4 regions of the Brenneria sp. L4-2C genome follow, and region 1 is predicted to be linked to each of the others. Evidence: predicted binding sites of a transcription regulator. Region 1 holds the regulator's gene; each other region holds the start of a gene.
The links. Region 1 encodes CRP, which controls carbon source genes, mostly activating them, when cyclic AMP is high. Its sites were predicted from a motif close to ATGTGANNNNNNTCACAT; they were not measured.

Region 1 (7,969 bases):
TAGAGCGGATGGAAATGATTGCGCCGGCGCATGTGGACAACCCCTTCCGCTTCAGCTTCCGGGCGCCGGAGTCGCTGCCCAACCCCTTGCTGCGCATGGAGAAAGTCAGCGCCGGTTATGGCGACAAGCTGATTTTGGAATCGATCAAACTGAATCTGGTGCCGGGGTCGCGCATCGGCCTGCTGGGGCATAACGGCGCGGGGAAATCGACGCTGATCAAGCTGCTGGCGGGAACGCTGGAACCGATTCAGGGGGAAATCGGGCTGGCGAAAGGCGTGAAGCTGGGCTACTTCGCCCAGCATCAGTTGGAATTCCTGCGCGCCGATGAATCGCCCTTACAGCATATGGTGCGTCTGGCAGAACGGGAAACCGAGCAGCAACTGCGCGATTACCTCGGCGGCTTCGGTTTTCAGGGCGACAAAGTCACGGAAATCACCGAGCGTTTCTCCGGAGGAGAAAAAGCCCGGCTGGTGCTGGCGCTTGTCGTCTGGCAGCGCCCGAATCTGTTGCTGCTCGACGAACCCACCAACCACCTGGATCTCGATATGCGGCAGGCGCTGACGGAAGCGTTGATCGATTTCGAGGGCGCGCTGGTGGTGGTATCGCACGATCGGCACCTGATTCGCTCCACAACCGATGACCTCTATCTGGTTCACGATCGCAAGGTCGAGCCTTTCGACGGCGATCTGGAGGATTACCAGCAGTGGCTGACGGACAGACAGCGCCAGGACAGCGCCGCCGACGAAACGCCCAAAGAAAACGCCGCCAACAGCGCTCAGGCCAGAAAAGAGCAAAAGCGGCGGGAAGCCGAACTGAGAGCACAGACGCAACCGCTGCGCAAACAAATCGCCCGGCTCGAACAGCAGATGGAAAAACTGGGCGCGGCGCTGGAAGCCGTTGAGGCCAGGCTGGCGGATACCGGGCTTTACGATATCAGCCGTAAAGCCGAACTCACGGACTGCCTACAGCAGCAGATAAAGGCGAAAACGGATTTGGAAGAAACTGAAATGGCGTGGCTTGAGGCGCAGGAACAGCTAGAGCAAATGAATCAGCAGCTCTCGTCTTAGCCTTTCTCTGGCGCGGACCGATAGGCAGATTATCGGTCCGCGCCGAATGACTAATGCCAAATCAGCAAGACACAGGCGGCCGTCAGCAATCCCATCGAGACGTTGAAGATAATCCAGGCTTTTTTACTGCGCAACAAACGGCCGATCAGAGTGCCGAATCCGAGCCATATCGCGCCGGCGACCAGATTCACCAGTACGATGCCAAGACTTATCGCCGCCACCGAGTGATGATATTCCCTCCCCGGCAGGCTAAAGCTGGCTACCGCCCCCAACGCCATCAGCCAGGCTTTGGGATTGAGGAATTGCAGCAGCCACCCTTGATAAAACCGAATCGGCCGCGGCGGCGCGTCCAGGGTTTCCAGCTTTTCGTAGGCGGCGGTGGCGACTTTCCACGCCAGCCAAAGCAGATACAAGCTGCCAAGCACTTTCAGCATGAAATGCAAAGAGGGATAGATGAGGATCAGGCTGCCTACGCCAAATGCCACCAGCAATAAAATGCTCTGCATGCCAAACATGATGCCAATCATCAACCACAAAGAGCGGAAAAAACCAAAATTGGCGCCGGACGTGGTCAGCAACATATTGTTCGGGCCTGGCGTAATGGCGGCAACCCAGAGAAAACCTAACATCGACAGAAACAAGCTCAGTTCCATGTAACGGGTGCCCCTCACCCTGAAGCGTTTTTGCGGTATAGTTGGTCACGAATGCATTGTTAAGCGGCAGCATTGAAGCTAACAGTGTGATATTAATCGCACAAGTTCGGATACCAATATTTTTATTCATATTACGTATGACGCTTTCCGCCCGGCTTGAGAAGCGCATTCCAGCCTGGCTTACTCAATTTCTGGACAAACAATCGTGATTATTCCCTGGCAACAACTCGAACCCGAAACACTGGAAAATCTCATCGAATCTTTCGTTCTCCGGGAAGGAACGGATTACGGCGAGCAAGAACGGACGCTGCAACAGAAAGTCGCTGATGTGCGCCGGCAGTTGGAATCAGGCGAGGTCGTGCTGGTATGGTCTGAGTTGCATGAAACAATTAACATCATGCCGCGCCGTCAGTTTAATGCGGGCGGGCATCCCCCTCACTAAGCGCTGGCAAAGCACTAAAAGAAGATGTATCTGTATTACGGACCATGCTAACAACGATGAAAACAGCCTGAGGTTGACGACATTCCCTATCGCAGCCAGACCGAGATGAACCGCCGGGCGGCAGAGCGACAGATCCCGGCGGAGTTCGTCGCGGAGGTCGGCCCCGTCTGATACCTTTTCTTTTTTGATGGCGTATTCGCCACCATGACGGAGTAAATCGTCTTATGTCGCATAAGCATCCGATTATTGCCGTGACCGGCTCCAGCGGCGCGGGAACCACAACAACCAGTCTGGCCTTTCACAAGATCTTTCATCAACTGAACATGCGCCCCGCCCAGCTTGAAGGCGATAGCTTTCACCGTTATACCCGGCCGGAAATGGATATGGAAATTCGCAAGGCGCGAGATCTTGGCCGTCATATCAGCTATTTCGGCCCGGAGGCCAATGATTTCAGCCTGCTGGAGCAATCCTTCATCGAATATGGTCGGCACGGACGAGGGAAAACGCGTAAATATCTTCATACCTATGATGAAGCCATTCCCTACAATCAGGTACCCGGTACATTCACGCCGTGGGAACCCATGCCCGAACCGACCGACGTGCTGTTTTATGAAGGACTGCACGGCGGCGTGGTGACCGACCAGCACAACGTGGCGCAGCATGTCGACTTACTGGTCGGCGTGGTGCCTATCGTCAACCTGGAATGGATTCAAAAACTGATCCGTGATGTGAATGAACGCGGCCACTCGCGCGAAGCGGTCATGGATTCGGTCGTCCGTTCGATGGATGATTACATCTCTTACATTACGCCGCAGTTTTCACGAACCCATATCAACTTCCAGCGGGTTCCCACCGTGGACACCTCCAACCCCTTCGCGGCCAAATCCATCCCTTCGCTGGACGAGAGCTTTGTGGTGATCCATTTTCAGGGGCTGGACAATATTGATTATCCCTATCTGCTGGCGATGTTGCAGGGATCGTTTATTTCCCATATCAACACGCTGGTCGTGCCGGGCGGGAAGATGGGTCTGGCGATGGAATTAATTATGGCGCCATTGGTTCAGCGTTTGCTGGAAGGGAAGAAAATCGAATAGTCGCTCGAAAAAAAGCACGGCGGCAGAAACCAGGTCGCTACCGTGCCTGCTCCGGTTCAACGCGGTTATGCCAATTCCCGGACCTCATGGCTGTGGGTCACCTCTACCGCTTTAGCCAGCATCAGCGCCACGGAGCAATAGCGCTCCGCAGACAGCGCGACCGCGCGTTCTACGGCTTTCTCGGTCAACCCTTTGCCGGAGACGATAAAATGCAGGTTGATATGGGTAAACAGACGCGGCGCCTCCGCTTTCCGCTGCGACGTGAGTTTAACCTCGCAGTCGGCAACATCGTTGCGCCCTTTTTGCAATATGGACACCACATCAATCGCGCTGCATCCGCCCACCGACATCAATACCATTTCCATTGGACTTGGCGCTTTATCCCCCGAATTTCCATCCATTAAAATCTGATGTCCGGAAGATGATTCGCCAAGGAATGTTAAGCCTTCAACCCACTTCACTCGAGCCTGCATGGTACCCTCCGCTAAAAAATTTTTGAAAATTTATATCGTTACTGTACAAAATCATCTGATAACCAGAGCTTTATCATGCTGAAGTGAGACAACACAAGACACGTCCTTCAAGCTGTGTTAAAAACAAGAACAGTATCTGCCTTATTCTGGACAAACTCAGATGCCGGGGAGATGATGACGTCGCCAAATAAAGGCTCCAGTATATTCCCTGACGTCGTTCTGCCTACACTGAATTTGAACTTTTAACAGTAAATACGCCGTACAGGGAACTCTGAGCCCTGTGAATTGCGCAGTGACTGACAACAGAGGATGATATCGAATGGTTCTCGGCAAACCGCAAACAGACCCGACTCTTGAATGGTTCCTTTCTCATTGCCATATCCACAAGTACCCATCGAAGAGTACGCTTATTCACCAAGGTGAAAAAGCAGAGACGCTTTACTACATCGTGAAAGGCTCCGTCGCCGTGCTGATCAAAGATGAAGAAGGCAAGGAAATGATTCTTTCTTATCTGAATCAGGGCGATTTTATCGGCGAACTCGGCCTGTTTGAGGAAGGTCAGGAGCGCAGCGCCTGGGTGCGGGCGAAAACAGCGTGTGAAGTTGCTGAAATTTCTTATAAAAAATTCCGACAACTGATCCAGGTTAACCCCGATATCCTGATGCGCCTGTCGGCTCAGATGGCCAGCAGACTGCAAGTGACTTCAGAAAAAGTCGGCAATTTGGCTTTCCTCGACGTAACGGGGCGTATTGCTCAGACCTTGTTGAACCTGGCGAAACAACCGGATGCCATGACCCACCCGGACGGCATGCAAATAAAAATCACGCGTCAGGAAATCGGCCAGATTGTCGGCTGTTCACGCGAGACCGTAGGGCGGATACTTAAAATGTTAGAAGACCAAAATTTGATCTCCGCACATGGTAAAACCATTGTGGTTTACGGCACTCGCTAAACCACAATAATTACCCGACGACAAAAAAGCGTGAGAAAATCTCACGCTTTTTTTTATCCGATATATTTATCAACGATAATATTATTATTCAAAAATAAACAATCCCAATTCAATTGAGCGAATTTATCAAATCCGCTCAATATGAGAAGGGAGGCTGGTTCGGGAATCCAATCAGGGCAGGACTTTCGCTGACTGGATTACAATCGGTTTGGCGGGCACATTTTGATACGGGCCGACGTTTTCAGTCTGCACCTGGGCAATTTTATCCGCCACCTCCATGCCTTTGACTACCTTGCCGAACACCGCATAGCCGAAATCGCGCTGACCGTGATCGAGAAACGCATTGTCTGCCACGTTGATAAAGAATTGACTGGTGGCGCTGTCTTTTTCCGCCGTACGCGCCATCGAAATAGTGCCGCGCAGATTGCGTAACCCATTATCCGCTTCGTTAACGATCGCAGCGTTGGTCGCTTTCTGCTTCATATCGCTGGTGAAACCGCCCCCTTGAATCATGAAGCCGGGGATAACCCGATGAAACGTCGTCCCGTTATAAAAACCGCTATTAACGTACTCGACAAAATTCTTCACCGAAACCGGTGCTTTTTGATTATCCAACGCCAGTTCAATATTTCCTGCCGATGTGGTCAGTAAAACATGCGTGGTGCCGGAAGCAGCAAACGCTGGAGAAAAAGCAGTGAGTGATATAAAGGCTGCCGCCGCAACCAGAGTACGTTTGAGCATGAGAATTCCTTTTTGAAGAAATCGACTACAGAAAGCGTAGTGATTGTATGTATCCGCACTCCTTAGCGCCACCCATTTACTTTTTTTTACGTATGGCCGGCATACCGTAACCCATTGTTAAATACCGTGCGGCGTTATGCCGACCTTATCGCATGAGAAAGAAGCGGCATGTCTGCCGGTGATGTCGCCTGAACAGGTATTTCGAATAATAGAACGCCTTTCGGTTCAATCCGCGGCCATGCTGGGATACCGATACCAACGTCCAGTGAATTATTGGTCACCAGCCCATTGAAAAAACAGCAATTTCGCCTATATGATGGTCGCGGCCTGCAAAATGAGTCCCCACCCGCCGCAGATGAGGACATCCAGGTTAACAACGGCAGTGTGTCACTGAAACCTTATCCATCGCTGACGGCGGATAAACTATCACCATCGACATCGCTCCTCCGTATTCCGTCCCGACGGCAGGCGGTTTTATCAACCTAAATTTACCAAGAGGCACCACATGGATTTCCTGCCAATATTCTGTCAGTTACGCGATAAGCCTTGTTTATTGGTGGGCGGTGGAGAAGTGGCCGAACGTAAAGCCAGGTTATTATTGGATGCCGGCGCCATTCTTACGGTGAACGCCATCAGTTTCAACGAGAAATTTATCCGCTGGCAGGACCAAAAGCGGGTGACGCTGGCGCAGGGTTCCTTTGATCCCAAACTGTTAACCGGCACATGGCTGGTGATTGCCGCCACTGACGATCGTGAAACCAATCAACAAGTTTACGACTACGCCAGTCAGCAACAGATTTTCTGCAACAGCGTGGATGACGTTCAGAGCGCCAGCTTCATTATGCCTTCCATTATTGACCGTTCTCCCCTGATGGTCGCCGTATCGTCCGGAGGAAGCGCGCCGGTACTGGCGCGGATATTGCGTGAAAAACTGGAAAGCCTCCTGCCGCTGCATCTGGGTCAGTTGGCCGCCTTTGCCGGGAAACTGCGTCAACGCGTGCAAAACCGCTTCAGAAAATCGGATACCCGCCGGCGTTTCTGGGAAAAACTGTTTATCCACGATCGGCTGATGCAATCGCTGGCCAATAACGATACCGCCAGCGTCCAGCAGCTCACCGAGCAGTTGTTCTCCGAACCGCTCGATGACAGAGGCGAAGTGACGCTGGTGGGCGCCGGTCCTGGCGATGCCGGTCTGTTAACGCTGAAAGGCTTACAGAAACTGCAACAGGCCGATATCGTGGTTTACGATCGTCTGGTGTCGCAAGGCGTGCTTAACCTGATCAGGCGCGATGCCGAGCGTATTTTTGTCGGTAAACAGTTGGGGCATCACTGCATTCCCCAGGAACAGATTAATCAGCTATTGCAGGAAAAAGCGCTGGCGGGAAAACGGGTTGTACGCTTGAAAGGCGGCGATCCGTTCATATTCGGCCGCGGCGGCGAAGAGCTGGAACATCTGCAACAAGCCGGGATCCCGTTCTCGGTGGTGCCGGGAATTACCGCCGCATCCGGTTGTTCAGCCTATAGCGGCATTCCATTGACGCACCGCAATTACTCGCAAGGCGTACGGTTAATCACCGGCCACGTCCAACATAACACCGAGCTCGATTGGGCTAGCCTGGCAGCCGAAAGACAAACGCTGGTGTTTTACATGGGGCTTCAGCAGGCTGATTATATTCAGCGGAAATTGATAGAACAGAAACTCCCGGAGACCGTACCGGTGGCGCTGGTCGAAAACGGCACTTCCGCGACGCAGCGGGTGTTCACCGGACAGCTTTCCCAACTTGGGGAACTGGCAAAACAGGCCGTCAGTCCGAGCTTGATCATTGTCGGCGACGTTGTCGGTCTGAGAGAGAAACTGAACTGGTTTACTCAGCGTTCGGAATGAACCCCATCCCGGATGGATGTGTTCCCGCCGCTGCCGCGGTAATGGGAGAAAAGCGAAAGGGCTGGAGAATATCGCCAGCCCTTTTTTAGCCTTCAGCGCAAGAGGTTACGGGCGGCCGACAAACCCAACCGCTTCATACACTTTCTTCAACGTTTCCTGCGCGCGCGCGCTGGCCTTTTCCGCCCCGTCACGCATGATTTGTTGTAATAAGACCTCGTCATTGCGGAAGTGGTGATAACGCGCCTGCAAGTCCGTCAGCATGCCGGATACCGCATCGGCGACCGCGCCTTTGAGGTGGCCGTACATCTGGCCGCTGAATTCCTGCTCCAGTTCGGCAATGGTTTTACCGGTTACCGCAGACAGGATATCCAGCAGGTTGGAAACCCCCGCTTTATTCACCACGTCATAACGCACGACGGGCGGCTCATCCGAGTCCGTGACCGCGCGTTTGATTTTCTTCACCACCGATTTAGGATCTTCCAGCAGGCCGATAACGTTATTGCGGTTATCGTCCGATTTGGACATCTTTTTGGTCGGTTCCAGCAAAGACATCACCCGCGCGCCCGACTTCGGAATAAACGGCTCGGGAACCCGGAAAATATCGCCGTAAAGCGAGTTAAAGCGCTGGGCGATATCACGGCTCAGCTCCAGATGCTGTTTCT
Region 2 (7,969 bases), on a different contig from region 1:
GACGGATTTTTTTTGCAGGATGAGGCCAATCATTGCTATTAATGCAATTAATATAGATGCTTGGCCCAATAAATCCTTCACCAGGAAATTGATAATAGTATCCACTTCATCACCTCATCTTTCAGATCGAGTTAATATAGGCCAGGATTTTTTCTTCTATTTCACGCTTATCGGTGAGTTTATTTAATATAATGACTCTTTTTTTATCTTCCTCGCTGGCGTCTGAGTTAATAATGTCGGCGAACACTTTCTGAGTGAGAATAATGTCATATTTTAACGCCGAGGCTTCCGAAACCGTTGTATGGCTGATATCCGCGTCAATATCTAATTTTTGGAATACGGATTTTGCGCTCATTTCAATGGCAAAGCTTGAGCCGAGGCCGCAGCCACATACGCAGAGTACTTTAAGCATAATATTACCTCATATAAGGTTATTTACTTTGGCAAGCTTATAGATGTTACTCTCTTTATCGACTAATCGTTTATCGGAACTTTCAAGGTCGATCGGTATAGCTTTATTATTGTGATTTATAACAATTATCTTATTCGTCAGGTTGGTATTGATACATCTGACGACTTCTTCGGCCAGGATAGCGCCTTGTATAATTTCCTCTCCGGTTGGAAGGCCGTTTCTTAACCCATAGCCCAGAATGGTCTTTCTTATTCTGATGCCGATCTTATGTTCTATTTTGCCAATCATGGTATCAATCGCGCCTTGAAAACCCGGCGTGTATTCTTTGGTATATCCCTCCGAACATAATATAATGACGCTGTTCTGTGTTTTTATCTTGCTCTTGATTTTTTCTGCCAGAACATCAATATCCCAGGGCGATTCAGGAATAAGGGCGATATCCGCATTGCTTTTCAATGCGGCCTGCAACGTCAGTTCGCCGCAGTAGCCGCCAAGCAGTTCTATCATAAACACTCGTCCGGGCAATCCTCGGCCGGTATTCCTTAATTTCCCCACCTCACTGATGACCTGTTCACAGGCGGTGGAAAATCCTATCGTGTAGCTGTTGCCGGTAATATCATTATCAATCGTCATCCCAATGCCATAGCAATTAACGCCATATCCACTGAGCGTTTTTAAAAACTGAAAAGAACCGTCGCCCCCTGCCATGATCAGCGAGTCAATCTTTCTTTGACGTATATTTTTGGCGATCTTTTCATAGTCTGACTTTCTACATTTATCTTCTTTTCTGCCTGAGGCAATCAAGGGGACGGGCGATATGGAAAAATCAACCAAATCCCGCCATGAAATTTCTTTGAACTCGTTATCTATCAGCCCGTTAATACCTCCGTCAAAAATCACAATTTCAGATTCGGTCATCCGACAGACCTGAAACAGAAAATTATTGATACCGCTGACATCACCGCCACTAATGACTAAACCTATTTTCATGGCATCTCCCCGATTGTTGGATATCAACGAAAATGTAGACTGATTGTTAATGATGGGAAAATTGTTTTTTTTGAAGGAAGTCGCATTTATGCAACGTTTGTTGGCCTTGTTACGTATTGACAGCGCTTTTCTAGGTGCAAAAGTGTGAAGTGAATCGCTTTATTTTGCGTGCGGATTTTTAGCAAAGCCGTGTAATTGGCTGTTTTTAATTATTTTGTTTTTTTGTCGCCCAATGGCGGCTGATCGCGGGTTTTTCGCTCAGCGTCTGTGTTTGTTTTTGTGATTTATTTCACGGTTATTTGCGATTCGGACGCGTTTTTATCACGATCGCCCCATTTGTTTCGCTGGTCAAACGCAGGAATTGCGTCAATTCGGCGGGGAAGTAGAGGATAAGCGGGGAAGGGCAGGCGCTGCTTTTCCATCAAGCGAACGGAAAACATCCTTGTTTCCCTGCCGCTTTCCCACTCAGCGATCAATCGCTCACAGCGAAATACTCACGATCAAGGGTTTATCGGAAGATAATTGACCGGTGCGGGCTTTTATCCAGATGCTGCCGCGCTGATCGCTATGCGCCGCCTCGCCCTGATGCGAAAACAGTTTATCCGTCGATTCCAGCCAGTCGTCCACTGTCGCCGCGCCGATGGTGATGCGGCGCGCGGCAGAGTGGTTTGACCGGATGCGCAAGTAGATAAACTCATGCAGCGGATAGTCATATTTGCGCGGCGTGACGCTGATGACCCGCGTTTCTCCCTCGGCGGCCGATTGTTGATATTGCTGATGGATATCGATAACGGAAAAGACGCCGTTTCGTTCCGCCGAACGCGTGACGCCGCCGTCATCCCAATACAACTGGTAATCGGCCGTCGCCGCTTTTTCCAGCGGATAAACCGACAGAACGAGCGGTTGCTTAAACTTATCCAGCACCTGAATGTTTTTGAATGCGGCCTTCAGATCCGACTGGCTATGCCGTTCGGGAATAATGGCGCCCTCACGGATAAATAGCGGCAGGTCGGTAATGTCGGCGATGACCTTAACCTGCTTGCCGCCGGCGATGGGATGGTCGATATCCGCCGTGTCTTCCAGCACGTTATACCTGAACCAGTGGATCGTCTCCTGCCCGCCGGCGGGAAGATAGACCGTTTTTTCGACCTCATAGGCGGCATCGCCGTTAAGGCTGCGCGTCAGGATCGGCGCCACGATGACCGAGTTATCGATAAAGAACTGCGTGGCGAGAATATCGCGATTGCTCTCGCTGAATACCGCTTCGTCCCCCTCCCACAGGCTCATGGCTTTGATGACCGGCGCGCCGCTGCGGGTGTTCTGATACATCGCGTCATACAACAGATGATGCCAGCGTACCCGAAAGCGGATAAAGGCGGCCATGATCTCGCTGAAGGTTCGCTGCTCGCCCGCCCTCCCCGTATAGTGATAAATCTCCTGATAGGGTTTCATCGCATCGTAGTGGTTACGCATCCACGGCATTAAACAGGCGGCCTGAACCCAGCGCGTCATCAACTCCTGCTCGCAAATCGCGCCGATATCGACGTCGTCGGCGCCCAGCACCAGTCGGTCGTAAACCATCGGGTTGTGATTCCGATTCTGGTTGCCGTTGAATAATATGCTGCCGGGATCCTCCGGCGCTTCGCCGGGGGCGAAACCGCCGACGTCGGTGCCGGCGATCGGCAGACCGGACATGCCGAGATTAAGCAGCATGGGCAGGGTCGCCTGAAGGTGGTGCCAGGTCGAGGCATTATCGCCGACCCAATGTCCCGCATAGTGTTGCAGTCCGGGGTAGCCGCTGCGACAGATGATGTAGCTGCGTTTATAGCTTTTCAGCAGATCTTCATGGGCCGTCAGCCCATATTCATAGGTGGATTTCGCCAGCATATAGGCGTGGAAATTGCGCAACTCGACAAAAGGCGTTTTACGCCCGTCGCCGAAACGAGGATCGGTCAGATGCAATTGACCGTGGTAGCTGCGCCAGTTGAAGGTATTGGTGCGCCTTCTGTCGTCGTCCGGCGCTTCGCCGCTCAGCGACCAGCCGAACTGATTGCGCGGCGACTCCGTATCGGCGAAGTTATTGCCGTCTTCCACGTGGGGCATCGCATCGGGAACCGTCATGTCCTGCCAGACGAACCCGAGGCCGTTTTTCAGCAAATAGGCGTACTGATCGCCCCAAAAACGGGCGGCGTCCGGATTACCGTAATCGGTCACCACCGCGCCGATCATGTCCCGTTCCGCCGTTTGCGCGTTAATGCCGTAGTCGAGAACCAGCACGTTTTGATCGGGGTAGTTGACCTCGCCAATTCGGGTGTACGTCAGCCCCGGATAATCGCTTTCATTTTTGGGGCCGCGGAATTTGGGGATGTTGGCTTCCCCCTCATTCTGGACGCAGTAACCGTTGCGGATAAGACCCTGCACGGTTTCATACTGCTTTTTCGTCCTGTCGCCGGGATGGTAGGCCACCTTATCCGCCCGGATAAACGGCGTGATATTGGTCTGGCATTGCAGATTGAATTGCGCCGCCCAGTCGAAAACCGAGATCCCTTCGCCGACCTTGCCGCCGGACCAGAAGCTATCCTTGATGGTAAAGACTTTTTTATCTTCCTGAATGTCGATATCAATCCCCAGTCCTTCTATCGGGATATCCGCCTGCCGATGGCCTTCGACGATATCCTCAACATAGACTTTCAGCGGATCGTTTTCTCCCTGCGGGCGCAGCAGACCGGGAAAGCCGTATTTGGCCTGAAAATAGCCAAAGATATATTTGGGCGGCATGGTCGCACGGTCGTTGAGCGTCAATTCGTCCGGCGACGCCGCGCCGGGATTGCCTCGTCCCATCAGGTAGGTAAAGGCATCCAGTACCTTGGCCGCCTGTTCCGCGAACATGTAATGGCAATCGAATTCTCCCTGCTGCACGCCCGCTTCAACGGCCGTTTTATCGCGAGCGGGGTTCTTGAAGGAAAAATAACTCTGTCCGGTATTATCGAGAAACACGCCCAGAAACTGCTGACGCCCGTTAATGCCGGCCCGTTCGATATAAAACGGCGCGTTAAGGTATTGCGGGACGCAGGAGGTGGCTTTGAAGGCATCCCGATAAGGGACGCTGCGCGGAAAAACCTCGGGCTGGTTGTACCAAAGATTATCGTAATTGTAGCAGGTGACCTGCTCGCCGCTATGATCGAGCCGCGAGCCGCCGTAGTAACCGTAGCTGTCCCCTTTGGCTGCGCCGGCCTCCGGGTTGTGCTTGCCGGTCAGATTATAATTAAGGATCTCGCCCAGACCGAAGTAGTGCGTGGCCGACTCCGCCCGGCGCTTCATGTTCGCCACGGTGCCGACGCCGGGTTTGGCGTGGAACAAGGGGCCGGAGGAGATATCGGTGATTGCGCCGTCCGACAGGCGTTTGATGCGTATCGCCAGCAGGCCGTCGTCAGCTCTGACAAACTGGATTTGTATCGCGCTTAATTGCACGCTGACGCCGTTGCGGTTCCAGCGCAGGACTGGCTTATAGCCCGCCGCCTGTTCGTGCCGGCGGATACGGTCGAGGCGTTCGGCCACGACCGGGCCATAAACTTTATCCGGATAATCCTCTATTGATGCGGCGGAAGGGGAAAAACGCACCCTGAAGGCATCTTTCCGGCAGGAGGTGACCTGTAGAATAAGACAAACATTGCGCTCGTCGTTCGTGGCGCCGGATCGGGCCTTGGCGTTAATATAGATAGTCCAGTCGCTATCGAATCCGCCGGGAGAATGCGGCTTGCCGTCCCAGTAGACCGAGTACAGTTCGATATCGTCGCCGACGGACCATTCCTCAACCGGCACATAATCATAGGTGTTATAAGGCCGCCACGCGTTCGGAAGTTTTCTGTTATTCATGACTACGCTGTCCTTGGTTGTCGATTAGCTTTTGTCTGCTGAACGGTGAAATTCGAAGGCAATCCAGACGCTATCGGTGTCGGCGTAGTACTGATGCGGCGGGTAGTGGAAGCAGGGATCGTCCATGCTGGCGTTTTTACAGATGTCGGATTCGCCTTTCCAGCCGTCATAATCCTTGACCAGCGGCATCGGCAGATGGGAATTGCCGGGCGCCAGCCTGAATTCCTCATACATTTCCGGGAAGGCTTTTCCGGTATCGAAAGGCGAGAACATGCCGCCTTCCGGTTGGATGACGCGTTTACCGGCAATGGCTGCACGGGCTTTGGCCATGTTGGTGAATTTCTGCATGCGGCCAAACCCAATCAACTGCGTATGCACTTCTAGGAAATTGCTGCCATGCGCGGCGTGGATCCCCGCATCCGCGCCGGCCGGCAGCCACCAGAGGTTGGCGTATAGCTCATAGGGTAAGGCTTTGCTGCCCGCGGGAGCCGGCAGGCCGACCAAATGCCACGGGTTCACCTGGATTTGATGCGCCAGATGGAGCTGGTTGGAGATCCAGAGCGGCAGCGCGGGCATACCTGCCGGGAACGCATATTTGGCCCAGTTTGTTTCCTGGGAAAATACATCCGTCTCAACATTGCGGGTGCTGCGTACCTGAATCAATGAAATCAGCCCGTTTGCCGCGGCGTCGGCGCTGGTAATCACCGCGCCGGCCCGGATAATCACGCTTTGCAGTGAAGGAATGAGGCGTCGTAGCGGGGTATCGTTCTGGAGATCGTTGTTGATCTCGGCGCTGGCTGAGACAAACACAGGCTGCGGCCCCAGATTGGTCAATATGATATCGGCATTATCCTGATGGGCGAACAGACTGCTGGTATCAAATTCATGCAGGCTGCTTACCATCGCCCCGTAGAGCATGCTGCCGTTAAACGGATATTCCGAAACGATATTTTCCCCTGTCGCCGGTTTGATGGTAAAGGTCGCCGGCGCGGCCGGGTTGGCGCCCGGCGCCAGCGTTTTATCGGTCGCGACGCAGGATGTGCCGATCACGCCCGGCGGGCAATTCGCTGGCTTAGGCTTATTAACGCCGTTGCCGGCCATGACTTTAGGCGCGCCGGCCAGCGCCATCGTCCCCGCGACGCATCCGCCATAAAGAATGAATTTACGCCGGGACAGCGAAGAGGGAATGCTCTCTTTGTCCGTTAAAGGAAGAAGATTCGCCTTTGGGTTTTTTAATCGAGTATTCATATTGGCCTCTAATTATTTCTTAGTTAACAATTCTTGTTATTTGCGCGGGAAATAACGGATGCCGAATCTTGTCGCCATTTTATTTATTCATTCTGCGACTTGTCGGCGGGGTGGTTGATTTAATCCGTCAATCAGATGACTCCCGTAATGGCGCAATTTATCCCGTAAATGATAATTACGTAATAAGTCGATATGTTTCCATAAGGATTTATTTGCTTGCTAATTGTTTTATCGCGCTATTATTGGCGGCGTTATGGAGAATTTAAACGCCGGACGCGATAATCCTATGGGTAAATGCTGGGTGGTGGATAAAGTAGATTCATAATATAGCAAGTGAACAACTTATTAATTAAGACTGATCCTAGTTATTTTCAACTCAGCATGACATTACTGCTTCTTTAGCATTGGGTTATCCCTTATTCCAGTCGGCATTGTAGCCTTCGGTTGGTGAAATTCCCTGTTCCTGGTCAAAAACTTACACGGAATATTATCAAAAATGGCCTTTAATCCACCAAAATATAATCTTATTTGTTTTTATTCCAACGCTGTTTGAACGGGCGTTTTGCGGTAAATATCTTTTTATTTTGTGATTAATTGTTTTATTTTTCTAAATACTATCACTAATGGTAAAAGAATGTAATAAATAAAGTTAAGATCATCCATTATTATCAGCCTATTAAATAAAGATTCGATGTATCCTGTTAGATGTTAACCAGCTCACAGTTTAGACTGTTTAGAAGCTGCCAGAATGAGCTGGAACCTTTCAGCTTGTGCTTCAGCGCACTGAAAACGAACATGTTCACAAAGAGGAATTAAGATGGCCAACATGCATATCCGTGAGCCGGCAGCGATCATATCGTTAGCCGGCATCACGCTGTCCGCCCAGGCAATTCCGCCGCAAGACGCAAAGTGGTGGAAAGAGGCGGTCGTTTATCAAATTTATCCGCGCTCTTTTAATGACAGCAATGGCGATGGTATTGGCGATCTCAACGGCATTACCGAGAAACTGGATTATCTAAAGAATCTGGGGGTTGATGTTATTTGGCTGAGTCCGCATTTTGATTCGCCTAATGCGGATAACGGCTACGACATCCGCAATTATCGAAAAGTCATGGCCGAGTTCGGTACGATGGAAGATTTCGATCGAATGTTGAGCGAAATAAAACGTCGGAATATGAAATTAATTATCGATCTGGTGGTAAATCATACCAGCGACGAGCATCAATGGTTTAAGGAAAGCAGAAAGTCGAAAGAGAATCCGTATCGCGATTATTATATCTGGCGGGACGGTCGTAATGGCGATGCGCCGAATAATTATCCCTCTTTCTTCGGCGGTTCGGCCTGGAAAAAAGACGACGCGACAGGACAATATTACCTGCACTATTTTGCGGAAAAACAGCCGGATTTGAATTGGGAAAATAAAAAAGTACGTGAGGAAGTGTA
Region 3 (7,969 bases), on a different contig from region 1:
GGCTTCGATTTTCGCCAGCCACTCCGCGGGTACGAACAGGCAAGGCTGATGCTGGTTAAATAAACGCCGTTGTTCGCGTAATTGAATCGTCAGATTGTCATATTCATCAACGATTTCGGCCGGTAAGGCGCTGTCGCGTTTTTCCGGCAGCGAAAGGATGGACGATTGCAGACTGATATCGCGGATGGTCAGATGGCAACGATCGTCCACCACCAGATCCAGATGTCGGGTAAAACCGATGCCGTTCAGTTTTCCGCGTATTTCTCCCCCTTTTTGCAGCCAGCTTTGCAGGGCGTTTTTATCAATAACCAGATGCGTGACGTCAATGTCGTTGAGCACTAACGGCCGCTGCAAAACCAGACTGATCGCATCCGTCGTCAGCGTTTCCGGCAAAGAGTAGTGGAATTTCCGGCCCAGTATATGACCGTGTTTTTCCAGCGTCAGCGCCTGTAATTCACTCTGCCGCATCTGATATTGCTGACGTTTCATGTTTAGCTGCTGTAAACGAAATAGCAGGCTTTTCTGTTGATAGGCTTGCTCGGTCACCACCTGTTCGAGCTGCTGCGCGATCAATACCAGGGAGTCCCTGTCGTGCCAAAGGCAATCTTTCAGCAGGATAATATCAACCGGGGCGATGCTTTCCCGACCGCTGAAAAACGCGCAGGCCTGGAGTAAACGCAGCGCTTTTTTCCAGCGTCGATCAGAGATATAAGGCGCCTGCTCCGTGGCATCAAGCTTCTGGCGTAATTGATAAATCAGTTCAAAGCAGTTTTCCGGCAAGGCGACATGGTCAATTTCCTTCTGCCACTGCTGGTATTCTTCATCCGTGACGCTGACGGACGGGCTGACCGGGTTTTCATGCGCGCCGCCGTTATTCACCAACAGGGCGCGGAAATTATGTTTCTCCTGGACGCGATCCAGCCACAGGCGAATAAGCATCCTGTCATATAAGGCTTCCAGACTGCCGTCAGCTTCGGGTAATTCATTGGACGCGGTAACCAACAGACGCATTGGTATCGGGTCTTCGCTATTGCCGTTACGGAAACGACGCTCGTTAATGGCGGTCAGCAAGGTGTTCAAGATGGCGGGACCCGCTTTCCAGATCTCATCCAGAAAGACAATCTCTGCTTCCGGCAGGTATCCCTCGGTTAATCGCTGGTAACGGCCTTCATCTTTCAATGCCTGAATAGACAAGGGGCCGAACACTTCTTCGGGCGTGGAAAAACGCGTCATCAGGTATTCAAACGCATTCGCATGGCGAAAGGCGAATTTTAGACGCCGGGCGATCATGCTTTTGGCGATGCCCGGCGGCCCCAGCAAAAAAACGCTTTCTCCGCTGAGCGCGGCCAGCAGACACAGGCGAATGGCATGTTGCCGTTCATACAGGCCATGCTCTAGCGCGTTGCTGAGGCGTGAAATTCTTTCAGCCAAAGTGGCGGATTGAACCATAATTAATCGATTGTTCCCAAGGTTTTGTTGGCGTAAAAACAATACTAATAATAAACGGAAGATCACAGAATTTTGTTAGCGGAAAGAGACTGATTATTGACACCTCTGGGCTGGTTAATCAATAAACGACCTTTTTCAGGATGTTTCTTAAACAATATAAAAATGGGATTTTGCTGCTATTTGTGCATACTGTGCGTTTTTGGGCGAGCCTGATGCAGCAAAACTGTATTCGCTAACGGATTGATAAAAGAAGATAAGTTTTATGAGCTCAGAACATAAACGTTCGCTGCCGGCGGTTACGCTGGCTGCGATAGGGGTGGTTTATGGCGATATCGGGACCAGTCCTCTTTATACGCTCAGGGAGTGCTTATCCGGGCAGTTTGGTTTTGGTGTTGAACCGGACGCCGTCTTTGGCTTTCTTTCCTTGATATTTTGGTTGTTGATCATTGTTGTTTCCCTCAAGTATCTGACCTATGTCATGCGAGCCGATAATGCCGGCGAAGGCGGAATACTCACCCTGATGTCGCTGGCCGGGCGAAACACCTCCTATCGAATCACCTCGGTGCTGGTGATTATGGGACTGATTGGCGGCAGTTTCTTCTACGGCGAGGTGGTGATCACCCCGGCAATATCGGTGATGTCCGCAATAGAAGGGATCGAGATCGCCGCGCCGTCGATGGAACACTATATCGTTCCGGTATCCATCGTTGTTCTGACTTTGCTTTTTATTATTCAAAAGCATGGCACCGGCAGCGTCGGCAAGCTGTTTGCGCCGGTAATGATGATCTGGTTTCTTACGCTGGCGGTTTTGGGCGTACGCAGCATCATGGATAACCCGCAGGTATTGCATGCGCTGAACCCCCTGTGGGCCATTCACTTCTTTATTGAATATAAAATGGTGGCGTTTTTTGCACTGGGGGCGGTGGTGTTGGCCATTACCGGCGTAGAGGCGCTCTATGCGGACATGGGGCATTTCGGTAAATTCCCCATCCGTCTGGCCTGGTTTACCGTTGTCCTTCCCTCGCTGGTGCTGAATTATTTCGGTCAGGGCGCCTTATTGCTTAAAAACCCGGAAGCGATAAAAAACCCCTTCTTTCTGTTGGCGCCCAACTGGGCCTTGATTCCCTTATTGGTTCTGGCGACCCTGGCGACGATTATCGCCTCTCAGGCGGTCATTTCAGGCGTATTTTCACTGACTCGTCAGGCGGTGCGCCTGGGGTATCTTCCGCCCATGCGCATTGTTCATACTTCCGACATGGAGTCCGGACAGATTTATATCCCGGCGATTAACTGGCTGTTATACGTTGCCGTCGTGATCGTGATTATCAGCTTCGAGCATTCGAGCAATCTGGCGGCGGCGTATGGCATCGCGGTAACCGGCACCATGGTGCTGACCAGTATCCTGTCCTGCACCGTGGCAATACATAACTGGCACTGGCATCGCTATCTGGTATGGGTATTGCTGATTGGATTACTGCTTATTGATGTACCGATGTTTTTGGCCAACGTGATGAAAATTTTCTCCGGCGGCTGGCTGCCGCTGACGCTGGGGATGGTGATGTTCATCATCATGACGACCTGGAAAAGCGAGCGTTTCAGACTATTGCGTCGCCTGAATGAACATGGCAATTCACTGGATGCCATGATCGCTTCGCTGGAGAAAAGTCCCCCGTTGAAAGTGCCGGGTACGGCGGTTTATCTGTCGCGCGCCACGCACGTCATTCCGTTTGCGTTGCTGCATAATCTTAAACATAACAAGATATTGCATGAGCGGGTGGTACTGCTGACCATGAAAACCGAAGATGCGCCTTATGTGCTGAATGCGCGTCGGGTTGCGGTGGAGCAGCTTTCGCCGACATTCTGGCGCGTTGTCGCCAACTATGGCTGGCGCGAAACGCCGAACGTGGAAGAGGTGTTTCATCGCTGTTGGCTGGATGGATTAACCTGCGAAATGCTGGAAACCTCATTTTTTATGTCCAACGAGTCGCTGACGATGGGGAAACGTCCCTGGTATCTGCGATTACGCGGCAAGCTGTTTATGATGCTTAGCCGTAATGCGCTGCGAGCGGCCGATCAATTCGAAATTCCGCCTAACCGGCTGATTGAACTGGGTATTCAGGTGGAAATTTAGCCTGATTCATTGCGGCGATGTCGGGAAAACGGGGGCGGGAACGTCCATCCCCGTGTTGCCCGGCTTTTACCAGCTCACCGACGCCGTCAGGCCGCCTTGCGGGCGGTTGATCAGATGAACCTGCATGCCATGCAGACGGGCGATATTTTTTACAATGGATAATCCCAAACCGCTGCCGGACTTCTCCTGTCCCGGAGGACGAAAAAAGCGCTCGCCGACCCGCGCCAATATCGCATCGTCGATGCCTGGCCCCTCATCGTTAACCAGAATACTTTGCGTCGTGAGCGTCAGCGTTACCGTTCCGCCCTGGTGGCTGTAGCGAATGGCGTTATCAAGCAGATTGCGGATCAGCAGCGTCAACAGCAGCGGGTGTCCCTGGCGGATAATAGACGCTTTCGGGACTTCCAGCTTCAGTTCAATGCCTGCCGCTTGCGCTTTATGGTAATGGTCGATAACCATTTGTTGCAGCAACGCCTGAAGTTCCACCGGCTGCTGCCCATCGGCGAACGATTCCGAGTCAAGCCGCGACAGCGTTAACAACTGATCCACCAGCCGCGTGGCGCGATCGATTCCCTCGTCCAGATTATTCAGCGCATGGCGACGCACGGGTTCGTCATCGTGCGCCAACTGCGCCAATTCCGTCTGTACCTTCAGCGCGGCCAGCGGGCTGCGTAATTCATGCGCGGCGTCCGCGGTAAAGCGGCGCTCGCGCAGCAGCATCTCGCCGATGCGCACGAACAGGCTATTCAGTTCATTCACCAGCGGGCGCACTTCCTGCGGAACGGCATGGGTATCCAGCGGAGCGTCATCTTCCGGCGGACGCCGGCGAAGCTGCGTGGCAAGGCGTTTTAGCGGCGACAGTTCGCGGGAAACCAGCCAGAACATCAACAGCAACATAACCGGCAGGGCAAACAGCCAGGGCAGGAGGTTGGTCTTGACGAGCCCCAGCGCCATATCCTGACGGTACTCCCACTCCTGGCCGACCACCACCACATAACGATTATCCGCCGTCGCCAGCCATACCATGCGCCAGCGGTCGTTATCATCGCGCAGCTTGCCGTTGGTGAAGCCGTTTTGCGTGTAGTCGAAGATAAAATCTTTGCCGTTCTCGCCGTCATTCAGCGCCATTCGCCCGTCGCGGGTAAAAATGGCGAAAGCCAGCGCGTCGTCCTCCTGTTCCCCGCGCCTTTCGCGCGCCAGACTCTTGGTTTTCGGCAGGGCGGGAGAATCCACCACGATTTCATCCGGATGCATGGTAGCCAGCCGCTTGGCGAACAGCATCTGCTGGGTATCGAACAGCTCGTTGATATGCTCGCGGGTTTGATGCCACGACAGGATCCCGGCGGCGCCCCAGCAAAGCAGCGTCAGCAGGACAAAACCGGCGATCAGGCGTAAACGCAGGCTGAGGCGCGTCATGGCGCCGCCCCCAGAATATAGCCGACGCCGTGTACCGTGCGGATAAATTCGCCGCCCAGTTTTTTGCGCAGGTGGTGAATATGCACTTCCACGGCGTTGCTGGAAACGTCGTCGTCCCATCCGTAGAGCTTTTCTTCCAACTGCGAACGAGTCAGCACCCGTTGGGGATTCATTAAGAACAGCTCAAGCAGCGCCAGCTCGCGGGATTTAAGCGCCACCGGTTGATTATTGCAGGTAACGGTGCGGGAACCCGGTTCAAGGGATACCGCGCCGTGGGTCAGCGTGGGCTGTAATTGACCGTGCCGGCGGCGGATTAACGCCTGCAAGCGCGCGGCGACCTCCGCCAGGGCAAAAGGCTTGCACAGATAGTCGTCGGCGCCCGATTGCAGGCCGGTAACGCGCTGTTCCAGCGCGTCCCGCGCGGTGAGGATCAATACCGGCTCATCGTGTCCGGACTGACGCCACTGGCGCAGGATATCCAGCCCGTCTATTTCCGGCAGACTCAAATCAAGGATCACCGCGTCATAGGGCGCGGCTTGCAGCGCGCTCCGTCCGGCGTTGCCCTGCATAAACCAGTCGACGCTAAAGCCCAGCTTAATCAGTCCGGCCTTGATGCCGTCGCCAATCAGACGATCGTCTTCTATCAACAGTATTCTCATCACCGCCCACCCTATTTGCATAGGGTGATGTTATACGGTTTAACGCGCCGGATTGACAACCGAAAAAGCCATAAACGGGCGGCGATCCACAGGATTGATAAATATAAGAGAAACTGAACTATCCTTAAGATTCTGTTAAGAACATTTTGTTTTACTCGTCGCGTCAGACAAACAACGCGCAGTTTTACTGCACGACGACAAGCGAGAAATGAGGAAACGATACTATGAAAAAGACAGCCGCTGTATTCGCTATCGCTGCGTTATGTTCCGCGCCGGTTTTCGCCGCCCAGAGCGGCGGCGGATTTCTGGATCCGAATGCTAAAACGGCGCAACATCAGCCTGCCCAGGGCGGGTTTTCAGGCCCTAACGGCAGTGTAACCACGGTCGCGAAAGCGAAAGATCTGAAAGACGACAGCTGGGTGACGTTGCGAGGCAACATCGAGCAGCGCGTCGGCGATGAGGATTATCTGTTCCGCGATGATACCGGCACCATCACGGTTGAAATCGATGATAAATACTGGAACGGACAAACCATCACGCCGCAGGACAAGGTTGAACTGCAAGGCGAGCTCGATAAGGGCTTCAATTCGGCCGAGCTGGATGTCAAACAGGTAAAGAAAATTCAGTAAGCGAACGCTGATGCCCATCGTTTAAGGATCGGAAGACTGGGGATGGGCTCCCTTATCCCCAGTTTTCCGTGATATTTAGCCAAGCCTTTTCATTTGATGTAACCCTCCGCCATTCGCCGTTTTACCATTCCGCTAACGAAACGTTTCGATAACGATCACATTTTTGTTATTTCCTCTTTGCCTTCCTTGAGGCTCTCTTCCTAAAATAACCATCAGCGAAACGTTTCGCTGTGGAGTGAAAAATGAAAAAAGCCGTATTGCTGAATGCTGATATTTCTTCCGTAATTTCCCGTTTGGGACATACCGATCGGGTTGTTATTTGTGATGCGGGCTTGCCGATTCCTGATACGACAGTTCGTGTCGATCTGGCGTTGACGCACAACGTTCCCGCGTTTTTGCAGGTCGTGGCGGTCGTCACCAGCGAGATGCAGGTTGAGGCCGCGATTCTTGCAAAAGAGATGGTCGAAAAAAATCCGCGACTCCACAACGCGTTACTTGAACAGTTAAAACAACTTGAGCGACACCAGGGAAACTTAATTGAATTGCATTATGTCAGCCATGAAGATTTTAAAATCCAAAGCGGAAAAAGTCGGGCCGTCATTCGCAGCGGGGAATGTTCCCCCTATGCCAATGTCATCCTTTGCGCCGGCGTAACGTTCTGAGGCTTCAATGCAACCTTTATTGCAACTTCAAGGCATTAACAAATCGTTTCCCGGCGTTAAGGCGCTTTCCGGCGCGGCATTAAACGTCTATCCGGGGAAGGTGATGGCGCTGGTGGGAGAAAATGGCGCCGGCAAGTCCACCATGATGAAAGTGCTGACCGGTATCTACAGCAAAGATGCCGGCAGCGTACATTTTCTGGGAAAGGAAGTGGACTTCAACGGCCCCAGGTCTTCGCAGGAAGCCGGGATTGGCATTATTCATCAGGAACTTAACCTGATTCCTCAGCTTACTATCGCGGAAAACATTTTCCTCGGCCGTGAATTTACCAACCGCTTTGGCCGCATTGACTGGAAAAAGATGTACCAGGAAGCGGATAAACTTCTCAAACGCCTGAATCTGCGTTACGACAGTCGACGCGCCGTGGGCGACCTGTCCATTGGCGATCAGCAAATGGTGGAGATCGCCAAGGTGCTGAGCTTTGAATCGAAAGTCATCATTATGGATGAGCCTACCGATGCCCTGACCGATACCGAAACCGCGTCGTTATTCAGCGTAATTAAAGAGCTACAGGCTCAGGGGCGCGGCATTGTTTATATTTCCCATCGTCTGAAAGAAATTTTCGAAATATGCGACGACGTCACCGTATTCCGCGACGGTCAGTTTATCGGTGAACGTCCGGTCGGCGAGTTGCAGGAAGAACGGCTCATCGAAATGATGGTGGGACGCAAGCTTGAAGAACAATACCCTCGACTGAATCAGGCGCCGGGAGCGGTTCGCCTGCTGGTGAAAAACCTTTCCGGGCCGGGCGTCGATGATGTCAGCTTTAGCGTGCGCAAAGGCGAAATTCTTGGCGTGGCGGGCTTAATGGGCGCCGGGCGCACCGAATTAATGAAGCTTCTCTATGGCGCGCTGCCGCGCACCGGCGGCTATGTAGAGCTGGATGGCCGGGAAGTGGCGGCCCGTACGCCGCAGGATGGCCTGGCGAACGGCATTGTTTATATTTCCGAAGACCGAAAACGTGA
Region 4 (7,969 bases), on a different contig from region 1:
GCGGCTGACCTTTAACGGGCAGTGGTCGCGCTTTGATAATTACGCCGGACCACAATACGACGATGAATAATGCACGATGATAGATCCCTGTAAACCGCCAGCCGCCGGCGGACAATAGCCCGGCTACCCGGCGGATGCAGGGAATATGCGCTAAGGACACAGAATGAAAACGGCAACCGCCGTCATTAATCGCCGCGCTTTGCGTCATAATTTGCAACGGATCCGCGAACTGGCCCCACAATGCCGTCTGGTCGCCGTTGTGAAAGCGAATGCGTACGGCCACGGACTCATTGAAGCTGCTCACACCTTTTGTCACGCCGACTGTTACGGTGTCGCCCGGCTCTCTGAAGCGCTGCAACTGCGCGCGGCCGGCATCAGCAAACCTATCCTGCTGCTGGAAGGTTTTTTCTCCGCCGACCAGCTCGCGCTGGCGGCGCAACATCATCTGGAAACCGCCGTTCACAGCGTGGAGCAACTCGCCGCGCTGGAAGAAGCCGATCTGCCGCAGCCCATCCGCGTCTGGATGAAGCTCGACACCGGCATGCATCGCCTCGGCGTATTGCCGGAACACGCCGAAGCCTTCTATCAGCGCCTGACGCAATGCCGCAATGTGGTGCAACCGGTGAACGTTATGAGCCATTTTTGCCGCGCGGACGAGCCCCAGGTCGACACCACCGAGCGCCAGCTCGCCTGCTTCGATGCATTCACGCAGGGTAAGCCCGGCGCCCAGTCTATCGCGGCATCGGGCGGCATTTTGCTGTGGCCGCAGGCGCACCGCGATCAGATTCGCCCGGGCATCGTCCTGTACGGCGTTTCGCCGACGGAGAGCCAAAACGCCGCCGATTTTGGTTTACGGCCGGCGATGACCTTTACCTCGCACCTGATCGCCGTGCGTGAACATCGGGCGGGGCAACCCGTCGGCTACGGCAGCATCTGGACCAGCGAACGCGATACCAAACTGGGCGTTGTGGCGATCGGCTACGGCGACGGCTACCCGCGCAGCGCGCCCGCCGGCACGCCGGTGTGGATAAACGGTCGGGAAGCGCCGCTGGCCGGACGCGTGTCGATGGATATGATTACGGTCGATCTGGGGCCGGATGCCCAGGATAAGGTCGGCGACCCGGTGATTATTTGGGGCGACGTGTTGCCGGTTGAAAAAATCGCCGCGCATACCGGTATTAGCGCTTATGAATTAATCACCCGACTCACCCAGCGCACCCGGCTGGAATATATCGACGAGTGAAGGGCAAAAAACGGGCCATCGCAGTGGCCCGTTTTTGCAGGTTAACTACGGACTGACCGCCAGCCACTCGCCGACAATTTTGTGGTACTCGCCGGTCGCCTTGCTCAGGTGCAGCCACTGGTCGACATACTGCTTCCAGGTAATATCATCGCGCGGCAGCATATAGGCTTTCTCTCCGTACTGTAACGGCTTATCCGGGTTAATCGCGCACAGCGCCGGGTAATGTTTCTGCTGAAACAATGCTTCCGAGGCTTCCGTCACCATCACATCCGCTTTTTTATCCACCAGTTGTTGGAAGATGGTCACGTTGTCTTGCAATATCAGCGTCGCCTGCGGCAGATATTGATGCGCGAAGGCCTCATTGGTGCCGCCCGCCGGTTCGATCAAACGTACCGACGGCTGATTAAGCTGCTCAATAGTCTGGTATTTGTCTTTATTTTCACAACGCGCCAGCGGGATTTTGCCATCCACATCCAGCGTGGTAGTGAAGAACGCCGCCTTTTGCCGCGCCAGCGTCACGGAGATGCCGCCCATCGCGATATCGCATTTACCCGCCTGTAAATCCGGCAGCAGCGTCTTCCAGGTGGTTTTCACCCAATTCACCTTTACGCCCAGGCTTTGCGCCAGCGATTCGGCCATTGAGATATCAATCCCCTCGTAGCGGCCATCGTCGCGCAGATAGGAATAAGGCTTATAGTCGCCGGTGGTGCAAACCTTCAACTCTCCCCGCGCCAAGACCTTATCCAGATGAGACTGCGCGCTTGCGGCCCCGGCCATTAACAACAGTACAAGTGGACTCCATTTGATCATCGCGTTTCCCCGCAACATAGAATAAGACAGATGAAATAATCGGCAATCGACCACGGATAAAGCGATAGCCGCACCGCCAGCGCGCCGACATAAAACCGCAGAATACGGTAAATCATCTGATTGGTCGCGCGTGGAATGCGGTCTTCCGGGTAAAATGGCGCAGGTTTTTTCGGTCATGCTATCGTTCATCGCCGATGACGATAGACAACACGGGATAAAAAGCTGTTAGTCTGTGTTCTTGATTATCCGGCGCCGTTTGGGGAGAACCATGTACCACATTGATGACTTTGATCTGAAAATCCTGACGTTATTACAGTCCAACGCGCGGCTGACCAATCAGGAGCTTAGCGATCTGGTCGGGCTTTCCGCCTCCCAGTGCTCCCGCCGCCGTATCGCGCTGGAGCAGGCTCAGTTGATTCTTGGCTATCACGCCCGCCTTTCCCCCAACGCGGTTGGCCTGGAGTGTCTGGGATTGATCGAAGTGCGGCTGATTAACCATACCGCCGACTATGTTGAAAGTTTCCATCGGATGCTGGGGGAAGTCGACGCCATTATCGATGCCTATAAAACCACCGGCGATGCCGACTACCTGTTGAAAGTCGCGGTGGCGGACCTGCCTGGGCTGAGCGCGTTAATCAGCCGGATTCTGTCGCAAAACAAGAGCGTGGCGCACCTGAAAACCTCGGTGGTGCTTAATCGTATTAAAGAAAACGGCCTGATGACGCCTGAACCGCCCCCATTGCCCTAACATGGGGCGTCGCGCCTCCCGCCGGTGCAACGCACTGGGTAATTCACGCACAAAACAACATAAAATGCACGACACAAGCGAAAACAGATTGAAAAACGCAACTATTGTGCATATTTTTCTTTTTTATAATTCAATAAGTTACTCTTATTTCTGCTTCCCGTGGTCCCAATAACGTATTATATGGTGTCATTTTTGCTTAATATCTCTGCGTTTATCGACCTTTTAACCATTGACTACCTATTGAGCCGCCATCATGGATAACGTTATTACTACAGAAAACTTGTCGCATTCCCTGTTGGAAGATGTCCTGGCCATCCTGATTGGTACGCTGATGGTCTCTTTCGGCGTTGTTCTGTTACGTCAATCCGGGGCGTTGACCGGCGGAACCGCCGGCATGGCCTTTCTGCTGCATTACCTGACGCACATCTCTTTCGGGACGGCGTTTTTTCTGCTGAATTTGCCGTTCTATTATCTGGCTATCCGCCGTATGGGCTGGAAATTCACCATTAAAACATTTTGCGCCGTGGCGCTGGTTTCCCTGTTTTCCGACCTCCACCCGCTGTTTATCCATATGGACAAGCTGAACCCGTTCTACGCCACGCTCTTCGGCAGCGTCATTATGGGATTGGGATTCATTGTTCTGTTCCGCCACAAGGCCAGTCTGGGCGGCGTGAACATCCTGGCGCTCTATCTTCAGGACAGATACGGGATCCGCGCGGGAAAATTGCAAATGGGCGTGGATATTGTGATTGTACTGGCTTCCCTGTTCGTGGTAAGCATACCTATGCTGATTGCTTCGATACTGGGCGCGACCATTCTGAACCTGATTATTGCGATGAATCATCGCCCCGGCCGCTACGCGGTTTGACGGCCCGAACCAGGGCCGTCGTCTTACCCGATACCCATAGACCCTTTCCAGGAGAGTTACGCTGTGTTTCAAAAAGTTGATGCCTATGCCGGTGATCCGATTCTGTCACTGATGGAAAAATTCAAACAGGATCCGCGCGCTGACAAGGTGAATTTGAGCATTGGTCTGTACTACAACGAACAGAATATCATCCCCCAGCTCCGTGCCGTCAGCGCCGCCGAAGACTATCTGGAGCAACAGCCCAAAAACGCCAGTTCCTATTTGCCGATGGAAGGTTTGCAGTCATACCGCACGGCGATTCAACACCTGCTGTTTGACGCCAAACATCCGGCGCTGACCGCCAATCGCATTGCGACTATTCAGACGCTGGGCGGTTCGGGCGCGCTGAAAGTCGGCGCCGACTTTCTGAAACGCTACTTCCCGAATTCAGAGGTATGGGTCAGCGATCCGACCTGGGAAAACCATATCGCGATTTTCTCCGGCGCCGGTTTCAAAGTGCATAGCTACCCCTATTTCGACGCCGACAGCCTGGGCGTGAAATTCGACGCCATGCTGTCCGCACTGCAACAGTTGCCGGCGCAAAGCATCGTTCTGCTGCATCCCTGCTGTCATAACCCAACCGGTTCCGACCTGACCAATGAACAGTGGGATCGCATTATCGAAGTGCTGATCGGCCGTGAACTGATTCCGTTTATGGATATCGCCTATCAGGGCTTTGGCGACGGCATCGAGCAGGACGCCTACGCCATTCGCGCGGTTGCCTGCGCGGGCATTCCGGCTTTAATCGCCAACTCGTTCTCAAAAATCTTCTCGCTGTACAGTGAACGCGTGGGCGGTCTTTCCGTGGTCTGCGAAGATGCCGAAACCGCGCTGCGTGTGCTGGGTCAGTTGAAAGCGACCGTGCGCCGCAACTACTCCTCGCCGCCGAATTTCGGCGCTCAGGTGGTATCGAAAGTGCTCAATGACGCGGAACTGAGCGCCGACTGGCGCGCTGAAGTGGAAGAGATGCGCACGCGTATTCTGGAAATGCGTCAAACGCTGGTCGCCGCGCTGAAAGAGGCGCTGCCGACCCGCAACTTCGATTACCTGCTGACCCAGCGCGGCATGTTCAGCTATACCGGCTTCAGCCCGGAGCAGGTTGACCGTCTGCGCGAAGAGTTCGGCGTCTATCTGATAGCCAGCGGCCGCATGTGTATCGCCGGCCTGAACCACGGCAACGTCCAACGCGTCGCCGCTGCTTTCGCCGCCGTTCAGTAGAACGCAGTCAGACGGCGCCTGAACTTTACAGCGGGTTCAACGCTTAGCATGTCATCCTGTAAAACGTTCACTGCCTGTACGGCAGTGAACGTTTTGCTTCAATGGCAGCCTGAAAATTCCCCCCGAACCCCGCCTTGAGTAAAAATAAACCCGCTTTCGCCTTTTCATCGCCGCCGCGGCTTATCTCGCCTGGCGGATAACCAACGACATCAGCCGAAAAGCCATTATTTGAATTTCGTCACAGTTTTTATGTGGGATTAATCAATTTCATTGCCTTTTTCCTTGTTCAGAACGAACATTGTTACCGGTAACAATGTTCGTTCTGAACCATCTGACAGGAGAGCCGGGCGTAAGCTGGCGTGTATTAATCAATGAGCACTGAACAAAAAAAAGCCCACCACGTTTTTATTTTGATGGGCGTATCCGGCAGCGGTAAATCTGCCGTCGCCAGCACCATTGCCGCCCAGTTGGGCGCCGCCTGCCTTGATGGCGATTTTCTGCACCCGCGCGCCAATATCAGCAAAATGGCTTCCGGTCACTCCCTTGACGATCTGGACCGCGCTCCCTGGCTGCGGGCGTTAAACGACGCCATTTTCGCGATGCAGCGCACCAATCCGCTCTCCCTGCTGGTCTGCTCGGCGCTGAAACAGGACTATCGCGATAAACTGCGCGAAGGCAATCAACACGTCTCGTTTATCTATCTGAAAGGCGATTTCGCGGTGATTGAACAACGTCTGAAAGCCCGTAAAGGCCACTTTTTCAAACCTCAGATGCTGGTTTCCCAATTTGCGACGCTACAGGAACCGAACGAGCAGGAAACGGACGTGTATGCCGTTGATATCAACCAGGCTCTGGACGGCGTCGTGGCTGATGCAGTGCAAATCATTCAGCAGGTTAGGGATAAGGAATGATGGCTACGCTGACATTAGTGTTAACGGCGGTGGGTTCGGTATTGCTGTTGCTGTTTCTGGTGATGAAAGCGCGGATGCATGCCTTTGTCGCCCTACTGTTGGTTTCCGTCGGCACAGGCGTGCTTTCCGGTATGCCGCTGACGGAGATTGCCGCCACGATGGAGAAAGGTATGGGCGGTACGCTCGGCTTTCTCGCCGTAGTGGTGGCGCTGGGCTCCATGTTCGGCCGTATTCTGCATGAGACCGGAGCGCTCGATCAAATCGCCAGACGGATGGTCGACTGGTTTGGTGAAAGCCGGGCCAATCTGGCTCTCGGGGTTGTCGGTTTAATCTGCGCGCTGCCGCTATTTTTTGAAGTGGCCATTATGTTGCTGATCGGTATGGTGTTCGCCGTCGCCCGGCGTACCGACGGCAACCTGGTCAAGTTGCTGATCCCGCTGTTCGCCGGGGTCGCCGCCGCCGCCGCGTTTTTACTTCCAGGCCCGACGCCGATGTTGCTGGCTTCGCAGATGCATGTGGATTTCGGCTGGATGATCGCTATCGGCCTTGCCGCCGCCATCCCCGGCATGCTGGTGGCTGGACCGCTGTTTGGCAGTTTCATTAGTCGATATGTTACGATCCCTATCCCGCAGAGTGAAACAGGCGAGCCGGAACTGGACAGTAACGTGATGCCGTCATTTGGTTTTAGCGTCGCGTTGGTGCTGTTTCCGCTGGTGCTGGTAGGTATGAAAACCATTGGCACGCTGTTCGTGGAGCAAGGTTCCACGCTTTACGACTGGATGGAGCTGATTGGTCACCCGTTTATTTCCATCTTACTGGCCTGTTTGCTGGCGATCTATGGGCTTGCCCGCCGTCAGGGGATGAGCAAAGCGCGGGTGATGGATATCTGCTCCGCCGCGTTGCAACCAGCCGGTATTATCCTGCTGGTGACGGGGGCCGGCGGCGTTTTCAAACAGGTTCTGGTCGATTCCGGCGTGGGGCCGGCATTAGGTAGCGCGCTGATCGATACCGGTTTGCCCATTCCCGTGGCTTGCTTCGTGCTGGCGGCGGCGATTCGCATTATTCAGGGGTCGGCAACCGTCGCCTGCCTGACCACCGTGGGGCTGATTATGCCGGTGGTGGAGGTTTTATCCTTCAGCAATGCGCAGATAGCCGCGTTGGCGGTTTGCATCGGCGGCGGCGCGATTGTGCTGAGCCATGTGAATGATGCCGGCTTCTGGCTGTTCGGCAAACTGACTGGCGCAACCGAAATCCAGACGTTAAAGACGTGGACGCTAATGGAGACCATCCTGGGTACCACCGGTGCGCTCGTCGGTATGATCGCCTTCACTCTGCTGTAAACGTTGATGTTATTAAATCTGTTAATTGTATGATTTAAAAATAAAAATACTTAATGTTGTGCGGCGTGTGTCGTGTAAGGAATGTATATTATGAATCCCATCGTATCTCGTATTACGCAGCGTATTATTGAACGCTCGCGCAAAACACGCGGTCGCTACCTTGAACGTATTGATGCGGCCTGTAGCAAGACCGTGCATCGTTCCCAGTTGGCTTGCGGCAACCTGGCGCACGGCTTCGCCGCATGTCAGCCTGATGATAAAGCCGCATTAATGAATATGTTGCGTAACGATATTGCGATCGTTACGTCGTATAACGATATGTTGTCCGCTCACCAGCCTTATGAAACCTACCCGGAACGTCTGAAACAGGCGCTGCATCGGGTTGGCGCCGTCGGACAAGTCGCGGCGGGCGTGCCGGCGATGTGCGATGGCGTGACCCAGGGACAAGACGGCATGGAACTGTCGCTGATGAGCCGCGATGTGATTGCCATGTCGGCCGCGGTGGGGCTGTCGCACAATATGTTCGACGGCGCGCTGTATCTGGGGATTTGCGATAAAATCGTTCCCGGTCTGGTGATGGCCGCGCTGTCGTTTGGCCACCTGCCGGCGATTTTTGTTCCCGCCGGCCCGATGCCGAGCGGCTTGCCGAATAAAGAAAAGGTGCGTATCCGTCAACTGTTTGCGGAAGGCAAGCTGGATCGTCAGGCTCTGCTGGAGTCGGAATCCGCCTCCTATCATAGCGCCGGAACCTGTACGTTTTACGGCACCGCCAACTCGAATCAGATGGTGGTG

Region 2: ABRZ26_RS20200 (6-phosphofructokinase) is a predicted target of CRP. The motif match lies at 1,545-1,562, and genes of this name have one in related genera.
Region 3: rbsD (D-ribose pyranase) is a predicted target of CRP. The motif match lies at 6,428-6,445, and genes of this name have one in related genera.
Region 4: gntK (gluconokinase) is a predicted target of CRP. The motif match lies at 5,176-5,193, and genes of this name have one in related genera.

What each region holds. Positions count from the first base shown of each region.
Region 1 is NZ_JBEIAC010000026.1:20,351-28,319, reverse strand. It holds gene ABRZ26_RS22750 (ABC transporter ATP-binding protein) at 1-1,067, shown strand, start outside; gene ABRZ26_RS22745 (LysE family translocator) at 1,118-1,720, opposite strand; gene ABRZ26_RS22740 (YheU family protein) at 1,926-2,162, shown strand; gene ABRZ26_RS22735 (phosphoribulokinase) at 2,387-3,256, shown strand; gene ABRZ26_RS22730 (OsmC family protein) at 3,322-3,729, opposite strand; gene crp (cAMP-activated global transcriptional regulator CRP) at 4,049-4,681, shown strand; gene ppiA (peptidylprolyl isomerase A) at 4,853-5,422, opposite strand; gene cysG (siroheme synthase CysG) at 5,928-7,307, shown strand; gene trpS (tryptophan--tRNA ligase) at 7,413-7,969, opposite strand, start outside.
Region 2 is NZ_JBEIAC010000019.1:7,140-15,108, reverse strand. It holds gene ABRZ26_RS20210 (PTS sugar transporter subunit IIC) at 1-105, opposite strand, end outside; gene ABRZ26_RS20205 (PTS sugar transporter subunit IIB) at 122-412, opposite strand; gene ABRZ26_RS20200 (6-phosphofructokinase) at 422-1,402, opposite strand; gene ABRZ26_RS20195 (TIM-barrel domain-containing protein) at 1,883-5,278, opposite strand; gene ABRZ26_RS20190 (hypothetical protein) at 5,303-6,526, opposite strand; gene ABRZ26_RS20185 (glycoside hydrolase family 13 protein) at 7,344-7,969, shown strand, end outside.
Region 3 is NZ_JBEIAC010000022.1:4,896-12,864, reverse strand. It holds gene ravA (ATPase RavA) at 1-1,449, opposite strand, end outside; gene kup (low affinity potassium transporter Kup) at 1,712-3,580, shown strand; gene qseC (quorum sensing histidine kinase QseC) at 3,647-4,996, opposite strand; gene qseB (quorum sensing response regulator transcription factor QseB) at 4,993-5,655, opposite strand; gene ABRZ26_RS21470 (YgiW/YdeI family stress tolerance OB fold protein) at 5,880-6,284, shown strand; gene rbsD (D-ribose pyranase) at 6,527-6,946, shown strand; gene rbsA (ribose ABC transporter ATP-binding protein RbsA) at 6,954-7,969, shown strand, end outside.
Region 4 is NZ_JBEIAC010000007.1:64,979-72,947, reverse strand. It holds gene dnaB (replicative DNA helicase) at 1-70, shown strand, start outside; gene alr (alanine racemase) at 164-1,243, shown strand; gene ABRZ26_RS12400 (transporter substrate-binding domain-containing protein) at 1,289-2,053, opposite strand; partial or broken gene ABRZ26_RS12395 (hypothetical protein) at 2,104-2,202, opposite strand; gene ABRZ26_RS12390 (Lrp/AsnC family transcriptional regulator) at 2,322-2,801, shown strand; gene ABRZ26_RS12385 (YitT family protein) at 3,055-3,669, shown strand; gene ABRZ26_RS12380 (amino acid aminotransferase) at 3,733-4,926, shown strand; gene gntK (gluconokinase) at 5,298-5,837, shown strand; gene gntU (gluconate transporter) at 5,837-7,177, shown strand; gene edd (phosphogluconate dehydratase) at 7,268-7,969, shown strand, end outside.